One region of the Salinicola sp. 4072 genome, then DNA from elsewhere that is predicted to be linked to it. Evidence: predicted binding sites of a transcription regulator. Region 1 holds the regulator's gene; each other region holds the start of a gene.
What was found. The regulator LexA, encoded in region 1, represses DNA repair genes until DNA is damaged. The targets are predictions, from matches to a motif close to TACTGTNTANNTANACAGTA.

Region 1 (4,077 bases):
GATCCGGCGGCATGCGCCGCGGCCATGGTCAAATCATCCGAGAAGATGGCGCCCTTGAAACCCAGCTCCTCCCGCAGCATGCCGAGCCAGCTGGGCGAGAACCCGGCCGGCCGATCATCGAAGGCCGAATAGATGACATGCGCCGGCATGATGCCATCCAGCTTGCCGGCCAGCCGGGTGAAAGGAATCAGATCGTGCTCGCGCAGCTCCGCCAGCGAGCGCGGATCTTCCGCAACATCGAAGTGGGAATCCTGGCGCACCCCGCCATGGCCGGGAAAATGCTTGCCGATCGCCACCATTCCCGCCTCGTGAAGCCCTTCGATGAACGCGCCAGCCAAGGCCGTCACTACCTCGGGATCCGGCGAAAAACTCCGCGAACCGATGGCCGGCGACTGGTCGTCGTCGAGATCCAGAACCGGGGCAAAGGTCACATCGAAGCCGCAAGCCGCCATCTCCATACCCAGCAGCCAGCCAGTATCCTGCGTCAGCGTCAGCGCCGCTTCGGGAGACTCGGCGAATTGCCGCCCCAGCGTGGCCATGGACGGAATTTGTGTCACTCCTTCCTTCAATCGCTGTACCCGGCCACCTTCCTGATCGATGGCAACCAGGATATCGGGACGACATTCGCGGATCTGGCCGATCAGCCGTTGGGTAGTGGCAACGTCCGGTGCATTTCGAGCAAACAACAGTACGCCGCCGACCTCTGCACGAGAGATCAACTGCCGCTCTTCATCACGTAGCCGAGTGCCTTCGACATCCAGCATGACCGGACCGAGAGGTTGAGTCATAGCAAACACCTGAGACCATTGAGCGCCCGATTCTAGACGACACGGGGGATGCATGACAGAGGCAGCCCGCTACTGGGGCCCATTGGCCTACTCGGCGGCCGAACCGAGCTTCTCCAGCGACTCGGGTAGCGGTGCCTGCATGCCGGCAACCACCACGGGACGGAGATGCCGGATCAGTTCCCGTACCGACATGTGCTCCTGATACTCGCTGTCGGCGATATCCCGCAAGGCATCCAGGCCGGACAAGGTAAAGACCACGGTGCCCAGCATGAAATGCAGGCGCCAGAACCTTTCGGCATCGGGGAGGTCCGGCGTTGCCAGACGCAGGCACTCCACGAAGCGACGAAAGGTTTCGCCATAATGCTCCTGGATATAGCGCCGCAGATGGCCCTGCGCCTGCGCATATGCCAGACCCAGAAGCTTCATGAACACCTTGAGACTGTTGCGCTCGGCGGGCACCTCCAGAACCGTGATAGCGAGCTGCTCGAGCAGCACTTCCAGCGGTACCTGCTTGCCCTGATAGCGGGCCTCCAGCTCGTCGAGCGCCGCGTTCAAGCGTTCGGAGAACGGATCGAGATAGCGGGCAAACACCGCCTGGATGAGAGACTTCTTGGATCCGAAATGGTAATTCACCGCGGCCAGATTGACCTTGGCCCGCGTAGTGATGTTGCGCAGCGAGGTTTCGGCGAAACCCTTCTCGGCAAAAAGGACCTCCGCCGTATCGAGAATACGCGTAACGGTATCGGGTTGGGCCATGTCATACCTCGCGCCAGAGAACGGCAACCAAAGAACAACAACTTAGAACGATTACGATTCTAATCATTCCGCGACAAGAGGCACAATCCAGCATTTGGTCGGGCCCAAGTCGCAACGCCGACGACTCGAGCGCCGAAGGACTTCCCTCACCGGCAATGACTGGATACAATTCCAGGCTGTATACATGAACACGCCTGATCGACGATCACAATGATGGCACAGGCCCGGGAGAAACCAATGGCGAGACCGCTCACCGCACGGCAGCAAAACGTCTATGACTTCATCGTCAAGACGATGAGCGAATTCGGCTACCCCCCGACGCGGGCCGAAATCGCTCGGGCCCTGGGCTTTCGCTCTCCCAACGCTGCAGAGGAACACCTGCGGGCGCTGGACCGAAAAGGCGTCATCCGCATGATCCCCGGAACGTCCCGCGGCATCCGGCTGCCGGCCAATGGCAACGAGACCGAGCCCGCGGAGTCCCAGCCCCAGTCTCCCGGCTTGCCGATCATCGGGAGCGTCGCGGCCGGCAGCCCGATTCTCGCCACCGAGCATATCGATCGCTACTGTCCATTGCCGGCCGACTACTTTTCGCCGAGTGCCGACTACCTTCTCCGCGTACGCGGTCTCTCGATGAAGGATGCCGGCATCTTCGACGGCGACCTGCTTGCCGTGCACCGCACCCAGCAGATACGCGACGGCCAGATCGTCGTCGCCCGGATAGACGACGACGTCACCGTCAAACGCTTCCAGCGCGAAGGCAATCGCGTCACGTTGAGCGCCGAGAATGCCGACTTCGCGCCGATCGTAGTCGATCTCGAACACCAGCACCTGGAAATCGAGGGGTTGGGGGTCGGCGTCATCCGCGGCGGCAACGGCTCCGGCCTGCATTGAGGCGCGGGCCTCCGGTTTCATGCGCAAGATTCTGCATGCCGACTGCGACTGCTTCTATGCTGCCGTGGAGATGCGTGACAATCCTGCCCTGAGAGATATCCCCCTGGCGATCGGCGGTAGCGCCAATCGTCGTGGTGTCGTCGCCACCTGCAACTATCCGGCCAGGAAGTACGGCATACACTCCGCGATGCCCACGGCACGGGCGGTACGTCTCTGCCCTCAACTGAAAGTGCTATCGCCGGACTTCAACAAGTATCGCGAAGTCTCGCGACAGATTCAGGCCATCTTCCACGAGCTGACGCCGCTGGTCGAGCCGCTCTCTCTCGACGAAGCCTATCTCGACGTCACGGCGGTCACGCAGTTCCAGGGCAGCGCTACCTGGATGGCCCGCTGGCTCAAGGAAGAGGCACTCGCACGAACGGGAATCGTCGTGTCGGTCGGCGCCGCGCCCAACAAGTTTCTCGCCAAGATCGCCAGTGACTGGGACAAGCCCGATGGCCTGTTCGTGATCCCGCCGGAGGAAACGGAGTCTTTCATCACCGATCTCCCCGTCAAGAAGCTTCACGGTGTCGGCCCGGCGACGGCCGCCAAACTCGATGCCATGGGAATCGCCAATTGCCACGACCTGCGAACCCAGCCGCTGGACCGGCTACTGGATCAGTTCGGCAAGTTCGGCCAGAGGCTATATGAGCTGGCCCACGGCATCGACGAGCGGCCGGTCAACGTCTCCCGCGAACGCAAATCGGTCAGTGTCGAGACTACCTACGACCACGATCTTCCCGGTCTCGTCGACTGTCACCAGGCACTGGAGCCTCTAATCGAGAAGCTCCACGACCGCCTGGCACGGCACGGCGACCCGGCCATTGCCAAGCAGTTCGTCAAGATTCGTTTCAATGACTTTGCCAGCACGACGCAGGAAACAGGCGCTCGCGGTATCGTCCACGCACGGTTCCATGAACTGCTGAAGAGCGCCTGGCGTCGGGGAGAGCGGCCGGTTCGGTTGCTGGGCGTCGGGGTACGTCTGATGCCGGAACCGGACCAGCGCCAGCTCGGGCTGTTCGACGACACCGATCCCGGCTCGGTGTCGCCATGAGCCTCAAGCAATAGGCATCACGAGAACACTACGGTCTTGTTGCCGTGGATCAGCACCCGATCCTGCAGGTGCCAGCGCAGCCCCCGCGAGAGCACCGACTTCTCCACGTCACGCCCCAGGCGCACCAGATCCTGCGGCGTGTGGCAGTGCGATACGCGCTGGATGTCCTGTTCGATGATCGGCCCTGCATCGAGCTCTTCGGTGACATAGTGGCAGGTCGCGCCGATCAGCTTGACGCCACGATCGAACGCCTGATGGTAGGGCTTGGCGCCAGCGAACGACGGTAGAAAGCTGTGGTGGATATTGATCACACGCCCGGCGTAGCGCTGGCAGATATCCGGCGGCAGGATCTGCATGTAGCGGGCAAGGACCACGCTATCGGCTTCGGCCTCCTCGATCAGACGTTCGGTCCGGGCGAAGGCGGGACCCTTGTCCCGAGGATCGACCGGCACGTGATGGAACGGGATACCGTGCCACGCCGCCAGCGGCCGCAGATCCTCGTGATTGGAGATCACGCAAGGAATGTCACAGTCTAGCTCTCCGGCCGAC
Region 2 (4,077 bases), on a different contig from region 1:
AGCCCCTCGCGAAGCCATTGCGAGCCGTGTGGCGGATGGCGCAGCACGATCAGCAGGTCCTGCGGCACGGTTTCTACATCAGAAACGGTTTCCATATCAGAAAAAGTCGTCATGGCGCAAAGGTGATCAGTCGATCATTGGCTAGCATGGCATCGACCAGTTGGCCGACGCCGGTCAATTCGAACGGTGGCTCGACGCTATGCGCAGCCAAGCCGTGACGGCTGGCTTCGCTGGTATCCAGCACGCCCCGACGCAACCCCGCCGCCACGCACACCAGAAGTTCGGCGCCATGTACTTCGTGGAGGCGCTTCCAGCCATCGGCCAGGTGTACTTCGTCCTGCGGCGGTGACATCAGCGCCGAGGCGTTGTGGACCCCGTCATGATAGAAGAAGACCGTCTTCAGACGGTGCCCCCTCGCCACGACGGTTTCCGCGAAACGAAGCGCCGAGAGCGCGGATTGATGGCTGTAAGGCGCGGCATGCACCAACAGAGCGTAGGTCAGCATCGGCAATCGGTCGCTCCGTTTCGTGAATCCCAAAACGCCATGGTACCAAACGACAAGGCCCCACCGTAGTGGGGCCTCGATGCCGTCGATGGAACCATCGAGCTGGATGCTAGTCGTCGGACATTACGCCCAGGATCGACAGCAGGCTCACGAACAGGTTGTAGATCGACACATACAGCGTGATGGTCGCGAGAATGTAGTTCGTCTCACCCGCGCGATTCACGATCTCGCTGGTCTGGTACAGGATCGCCGCCGAGGAGAACAGCACGAAACCGGCAGAAACCGCCAGCGCCAGCCCCGGGATGTTGAAGATCAGCGCCGCCACCATGGCCAGTACCAGCACGATGGCACCCGCCATCATGAAGTTACCCAGGAAGCTGAAGTCTTTGCGCGTGATCAGCGCAACGGCGGAAAGCCCCAGGAACGTGGCCGCCGTCATGCCCATCGCCGTCATGACCAGCTGTGCGCCGTTGGGAATCGACAGGTAGAGGTCGATGATCGGCCCCAGCGTGAAGCCCATGAAACCGGTGAAGGCAAACGTTGCCGCAATGCCCGCGCCGGAGTTGGCCGTCTTGTGCACCAGGAACATCAGACCGTATGCGCCGATGAAAAATACGAAGATGTTGAGTTGCGTAACGCCCATGGCCACGGCAGCGCCAGCGGTCACGGCGGAGAACAGCAGTGTCATGGCCAGCAACATGTAGGTGTTGCGCAACACCTTGTTGGTGCTGACCGCGCTCGATCGACGATCGGCGACGTCGTGCGATGTTCGATAATCCATTGTAGTCCCCTCAGTTCTATTGAAACTCACCCATAGACCAGAATGCCCTTGCAAAGTTCCCCTGACAAGCGCTACGGAAGCCCCCGGGAAAGAAATAACTTATTGAAAGCTAAAGAACCCATTGACGTTCTCGACCGAGCTGGTACTATGCCTCGCCGTAAGACGGAGGGATGGCAGAGCGGTTGAATGCACCGGTCTTGAAAACCGGCGTAGGTTAATAGCCTACCCAGGGTTCGAATCCCTGTCCCTCCGCCATTTTTTTTTCGAGAAAGGTCAGCTACTTAGCTGGCCTTTTTTCGTTTCTGGATTGTTCAATCCATTTCTCTTCTGCTACTGGCACACACACGACAATGTGTCCTTTTCCATCTTTATGTTAGTGAAGACATCTAGGCAGGCCAGGCTCTCATTCAACATCGCTCTGTAGATCGACATCCATCAGGCTTCACTAATCGCCCAGCCAAAACGCCGCCCACGCTAGAGAGCGACCGCCAAAACTGTCATAGTGGATACCATTCATCAGAAGACAGGTATCGTTTTGAATTCCATGAAAAATATTCTCGTTGCCGGGGCGCTGGGCGCCATCATCGGGTCAACCCAGGCGTCTGCGGCCGACTTCGAATGCTCGGCAGATAGCTTGATGAAACATGTCGGCGAGCAGACGCAGCAGATCGAGGCGTTCATCGCCAGCAGTGACGACCCCCAGCAGACCCAGCAGGAACTGGCGAGCATGGCGAGGGGCTTGCGCGAGAATGGTCGGGTTTCCAACCATGACGAGGAGATGAAGAAGCTGGCGAGCGGCGCCGATTTCCAGCCGTCCCAGTCGTTCTGCGATGATATGCAGACCACCATGTCCGCCATCCAGTCGTACATGGAGAGCCATCCGCACTGAGTTCGCTTTCAGCACCGGAGACCGTGCGGGCTTGGTTCGATATGGCGGTGCAAGGCGTCTACCCGCTCGGTTCGGTTGAGCGTTCCGTTTGTGTTCGCCTCTCTCCTGACCGATACTGTATGCATGAACAGTCATCTCGGAGCGTTCGATGGTCATCCTCTTCCCAACGCCTGAAGCCAGACTCGTACGCCGGGCGGAAAAGCTCATCTCTGTGGCACACGCCAATCGTCGTCATCAGGTGACGATCAGCCGAGGGGACGGAGAGCCCGTCGATGCCTGGGAACGGTTTGTCGAGCAGTTCGAAGACAGTGATAGCATCCGTGTCATTCACATCACCCGCCATGACGTATTGCTCAACTGGTGCTCGCCCACCTCGGGCCTCGCTTCGTGATTCAGATCGCCGAAGGTGTCTGCGCGGGATCGAAGCAGAGATATCCTTCATTCGTTTTTTTGATTGATGATGCGGATAGGGGGGCGGACGGTGCTACCCTGCGACTAGTCTCTAATGATGTTGCCAATGCACCGCGCGTTAATCTTCTTTGTCGTTTTTCTTCTATTGGCAGGCTGCGTGTCGGCGACGCCGCGGCTGACAGCCACGAATTTCCTGCGGGACAGCAATACCTGCGAGCGTCAGACGCACCAGATCGCTGGCGAACGTGAATATCAGCTATGCATGGCGCGCCTGGGTTGGCCGGACCCCCAGAGGCAAATGGCACTGGAACTGGCTGACGATAGCCGCAACGATCAAGGTAGTGGCTTCATCGACGAAGCGATCAATGGCCTTCAGTTCGGTTTGCAGTGGGATCTGGATCCGGATTGAACTTCGCGGCCCTCGTGGACTCACAAGCACTCGCCCAAGCCGCCGCGCTCCACTTCGCTCGAGGCGCCTCCCATAGCATGAAGCGCCTCACCCGGCCGATGGATTCGCTGTACAACGCCGGCGTCTCAACTAACCTGAAAATCGATGTCTTTCCTGGAGGATTCCATCATGGCAGAACCGTTCGTCGAGATCAGAAAGACACATCTACCCGGCAACCCCCAACAGGTCAGCTATGAGGTCTACGATGGCGACACGGGTGGCAGCCTGGGGCATTTTCCGGAAGCCGCCCAGGCACAGAAGCGAGCCGACAGCATGAACAGCATGACGTCTCGGGAGACTGGCAAGCGGCTGGACCACCCCACCGACGATGCAGACGTCGAGTAATACGCTTTTTCGACTACACAACTACACAGACACCAGACGCCGCTACGGGGCCATTAATGCAGCCCCCGTAGCCTTGTTTCAGAAGCGAAGCCCAGCCGCTTCGACGATCAATGATAGAGACGTAGACCCACTCGCGTGACGCGATTCCCTTCCATCTCGCTGACGACCCAGTGGAACCCATGCCAGTCGACGTCGTCCCCGACCACGGGATGGCCGCCGACGCGCAGCGCCACGAACTCCCCTAGTGTCATCTCCTGCTCTCCGGGACTCAGCGTCAAACCGTAGGCGTTGGCCACTTCCTGCATCAGGGCCTCGCCATCCAGCGTGAAGGTACCGAAGAACGCACGCTCCCGCTTGAGCTTGGCCTCGCCGTTGAACAGCCGGTTGAGCGATGGCAGATCGCCGGTCCGCCCGATCAGACAAATCACGTCACTCAGCCGCAAGCGCGTACTCCCCTTGGGGTGCAGCATGGCGTGCTGGCGAAAGATCGCCGAGATCAGCGTACCGGATGGCAGGCGCAGCAGGCGAATCGGCACGTCATCGAGGGATTCATTCTCGACCTTGTAGACGAACATCTCGTAGTCGTTCTCCGGCAGCACGCCCAGTTGCCCGCGTCGATCGGGCGTCGTGGTTTCCGGCAGCACCACCCGCATCCAGCGGGCGACCCGCGCCAGTGTCGAGCCCTGCAGCAGCAGCGA
Region 3 (4,077 bases), on a different contig from region 1:
CGGGGGTGCCAGCAACTATACCAGCGAAGGCTATCAACAAAGCTTCAGCGGTAATCTGGACGTGGCGCTGGAACCTGACTGGAACATGCGCCTGACCGCCGGACATTTCGACGAACGCCGCGATGATCGCAACGACGGCCAACGAGAGACACTAGCCAAGACCAAGCGCGATGAACTGGGCATTCAGCACACCTTCACTCATGAACATGGTATAGAAAGCCTAGGCGTGGACTACCGCCACGAGGCAATTGATTACGATAGCATCTGGGACTCTATTAACCGCGACAGTCGAGAAAATTACGGGATCTATGGACTGATCCAGCGTGAATACGGTCGCCACCAACTTAGCGGTTCTCTACGTTACGACGATGACTCGCTATTCGGCGACAAGACCACCGGCAACATCGCCTATGCCTACCAGCTGACGACCTACCAGCAATTCGGCGCGAGCTATGGCACCGCTTACAAAGCACCGACGCTCTATCAACTCTATAGCGCCAGCCCTTATGGGGACTACGGCAATCGCGACCTCGATGCCGAAAAGTCCAAATCTACCGAACTCTTCTGGTCCTATCAGCGCGACGGCTGGCACGGAAGGATATCGATCTTCGAGAACCGTATCGACGATCTGCTCAACACCGAGACAGGGCCAGACGGAAAGTACCGTTACTACAATGTCGACGAAGCGAGAATCCGAGGCGTCGAGCTATCAGGCGGCTGGACGTATGGCAGCCTGAGTCTGAATGCCTCACTGACACATCAAGATCCCGAGAATCGTGAAACCGGCGACCAGTTGGCCAGACGCGCCGAACTCTACGGACGTATCGATGCAGACTACCGCTACCACGCAGTCAGTGTCGGCATGACGCTACGCGCCGCTCAAGAACGTCCCGACAGCGACTATAGCGACGCTATTAACGCCGGCTACGGCGTCGTCGATCTACGCACGGCCTGGCAGGTCACGCCGACCGTCGAGCTATCGGCCAAGCTGGAGAATGCCTTCGACAAGGATTACCAACTGGTCGATGGCTACAATACCCAGGACCGATACCTCGAAGGCGGCGTGAAACTCAGCTTCTAACCGCTTTTCCTCTTCAGCGGCGCCGGCACCACGGCGCCGCTTCGTCCTCTTCCCTCTTCCCTCTTCCCTCTTCCCTCTTCCCTCTTCCCTCTTCCCTCTTCCCTCTTCCCTCTTTAAACAGTTTTTCCCCGACCGCGCGGAGTGATACTGTATATATAAACAGCATTTATAGGAGTCGCTGCCATGTCGTCTCCCTCTCGACCCGGCCCGCTGAAAGGCCGCGGCGCGACCTACAACCCCGACAACCGTTTCCAGCCGACACACAGCACCGTCGAGGACGACGGCTGGTGGCAGGAGGCGTTGCCGGAGCGCATCTCGACGCACGTGCAGTTCGAGGCGCCACGCTCGGCGCTTTCCTGGAATCAGTCGCCGGACCTGGGCTTCGACCGCTCTCTCAATCCCTATCGCGGCTGCGAGCATGGCTGCATCTACTGCTATGCCCGCCCCAGCCACGCCTATTGGGATCTGTCGCCCGGCATCGATTTCGAGACGCGCCTGATCGCCAAGACCGGCATGGCGGATCGATTGCGCGAGGAGCTGTGCAAACCGGGTTATGTCTGCCGGCCGATCAATCTCTCCGGCAACACTGACTGCTACCAGCCGATCGAGGCGCAGCACGGTACGACGCGTTCGCTGCTGGAGCTGCTGCTGGCGTGCCGCCATCCGGTCACGCTGGTGACCAAGAGCGCGCTGATTCTGCGCGATCGGGAACTGCTCGCCGAGATGGCGCGCGAGCGGCTGGTCCGGGTGTTCGTCAGCCTGACGTCGCTCGACAACGAGCTGAAACGCACCCTGGAGCCGCGCACCGCCTCTCCCGCGGCAAGGCTCAAGGTCATTCGGGAGCTGCATGAAGCCGGCGTGCCGGTGGGCGTGCTGGTGGCGCCGGTGATCCCCGCCATCAACGACAGCGAGATCGAAACGCTGCTGACGCGTGCAGCCGATGCCGGCGCCCGCACCGCCAGCTGGACGCTGTTGCGATTGCCGCGCGAGGTTTCGCCGCTGTTCGAAGCCTGGCTCGAGGAACACTACCCGGAGCGCGCGGGCAAGGTGATGAGCCTGATCCGCCAGTCCCGAGGCGGCCAGAACAACGACAGCCGCTTCGGTCATCGCATGACCGGCGACGGCTTGTTCGTGGACATGATCGGCCAGCGTTTCCGCCGGGCGGCCGCTCGCCTGGGGCTGGAACGGCGGGCCGACCTGGGTCTGGACTCCACGCGATTCCGTGCGCCTCATGCCCAGCAGGATCTGTTCGATTGACGCTTCCCGCCTGGCAGGCGCGGCCGGGCAGTACGTCCGCCATCGGCTATTCGATCCTTTCTTGATACAGGTCAAGCCGGAGGGTGGTCGAGCGGATAACTTGACTCGAGCAAGCCAAGTTCGTAATCCATCGCCCTCTGCGAGGTACGCGCCATGTTCAACTCACTGCTGGTCCCGATCGATGGATCGGAAGACTCCTACGCTGCGCTCAAGGTCGCCTGTCAACTGGCGGCCCCGGTTCAAGGCAAGATCCATGTATTGAACGTGCGCGATCCCTATCCGGATCTCTATCAGGGTGAAATGTTGACCGTCGCGGCCGCGATCAAGGCAGTTTCGGTGGAGCTCGCCGAAAAGGAGGGAGAAGCGATCATCGCGGAGGCGCTGAAAGAGATTACCTCCATGCCAGGCTACGAAAACGAGTTCGATACCCTGGTCAAGCAAGGCTCGCCAGCCGAGGTGATTATCGAGGAAGCCAAGCGACTCGAGGTGGATGCCATCATCATGGGTAGCCGAGGGCTTAGTGACATCAAAGGGTTGCTGGTCGGCAGCGTGTCGCACAAGGTCACTCATGTCGCCCATTGCATGGTCATCAGCATCCATCAGCGCCGTGCCGGGTAAAACCCATCTCCCCCTTCTGCTCTGCGACGTCGGGCGGCGACAACGCCAACAGCCCGACGTTTGCCAGACCGGCACGAAATCCGCGGTATCCAGCGTTTGCCAGCAATGGTCGAAGTTCAGCATCGGTCAGCGCATGGCCTCCTGGCCATCGGATGGGGAAGGCGGAGGAGCGTCACGCCGCCCCGCCTTGAGTTTGCGCCGCAGTTGTCTTTCGGTCTCCACCGCCAGCAGCAGCAACACGCCCACGGCAAGAATCGCCACCCCGTCGAAGAGCGGAATGGTGCGGGTCTCGAACACGGCCTGTATCGGTGGCAGCCAGTTCATGGCGCACTGCGCTGCCACGACGATGCCGATGGCCACCCAGAGCGCCCGGGTACCGCGCAGGATCCGCAGGCGGAAGGCCGAGTCGTGAATACTGCGAATGAAGAACAGATGACTGATCTCCATCACGATCAGGGTATTCATCGCCATGGTGCGCGCCAGCGCGATGTCGTGGCCCCGCTCGATCGCCCAGGCGTAGATACCGAACGTGCCCAGCAGAAAGAGCGCCGTCACCAGCCCAATATGCCATAGCCAGGCCAGCCCCAGCAGCGGCGCATCGGGTGACCGTGGCGGACGCTGCATCGCGCCCGTCTCGCCGGACTCGAAGGCCAGGGCAAGACCCAGCGTGACGGTCGTGATCAGGTTGACCCAGAGAATCTGCACCGGCGTGACCGGCAATACCATGCCAAACAGCAGCGCCGTCACGATGGTGACGGCCTCGCCCGCATCGGTCGGCAAGGTCCAGGCGATCACCCGTACGATCTTGTCGTAGACGTTGCGGCCTTCACGCACCGCCGCCACGATAGAGGCAAAGTTGTCGTCGGCCAGCACGATATCGGCCGCCTCCCGCGCCGCTTCGCTGCCCTTGCGCCCCATGGCGATGCCGACATCGGCACGCTTGAGCGCCGGGGCATCGTTGACGCCGTCGCCGGTCATCGCCACGGTCATGCCTCGCGCCTGCAGCGCCATGACCAGCCGCAGCTTGTGCTCGGGGTTGGTGCGGGCAAAGACATCCGTTTCCATTGCCGCCGCGCTGAGCTCGTCGTCGCTCATCGCCTCCAGTTCGGCACCGGTGATGA

Region 2: R3F72_RS07135 (DUF1654 domain-containing protein) is a predicted target of LexA. The motif match lies at 2,289-2,308, and genes of this name have one in related genera.
Region 3: R3F72_RS07985 (PA0069 family radical SAM protein) is a predicted target of LexA. The motif match lies at 1,227-1,246, and genes of this name have one in related genera.

Annotation. Positions count from the first base shown of each region.
Region 1 covers NZ_JAXOVV010000017.1:7,596-11,672, reverse strand. The annotation lists gene nagZ (beta-N-acetylhexosaminidase) at 1-788, opposite strand, end outside; gene R3F72_RS12285 (TetR/AcrR family transcriptional regulator) at 876-1,544, opposite strand; gene lexA (transcriptional repressor LexA) at 1,782-2,435, shown strand; gene dinB (DNA polymerase IV) at 2,455-3,528, shown strand; gene purU (formyltetrahydrofolate deformylase) at 3,546-4,077, opposite strand, start outside.
Region 2 covers NZ_JAXOVV010000007.1:39,161-43,237, forward strand. The annotation lists gene tusC (sulfurtransferase complex subunit TusC) at 1-95, opposite strand, end outside; gene tusD (sulfurtransferase complex subunit TusD) at 110-502, opposite strand; gene R3F72_RS07120 (Bax inhibitor-1/YccA family protein) at 615-1,286, opposite strand; tRNA gene R3F72_RS07125 (tRNA-Ser) at 1,451-1,541, shown strand; gene R3F72_RS07130 (hypothetical protein) at 1,831-2,175, shown strand; gene R3F72_RS07135 (DUF1654 domain-containing protein) at 2,324-2,566, shown strand; gene R3F72_RS07140 (hypothetical protein) at 2,693-2,995, shown strand; gene R3F72_RS07145 (hypothetical protein) at 3,164-3,379, shown strand; gene R3F72_RS07150 (potassium/proton antiporter) at 3,487-4,077, opposite strand, start outside.
Region 3 covers NZ_JAXOVV010000008.1:103,720-107,796, reverse strand. The annotation lists gene R3F72_RS07990 (TonB-dependent receptor domain-containing protein) at 1-1,081, shown strand, start outside; gene R3F72_RS07985 (PA0069 family radical SAM protein) at 1,265-2,338, shown strand; gene R3F72_RS07980 (universal stress protein) at 2,492-2,956, shown strand; gene R3F72_RS07975 (cation-translocating P-type ATPase) at 3,083-4,077, opposite strand, start outside.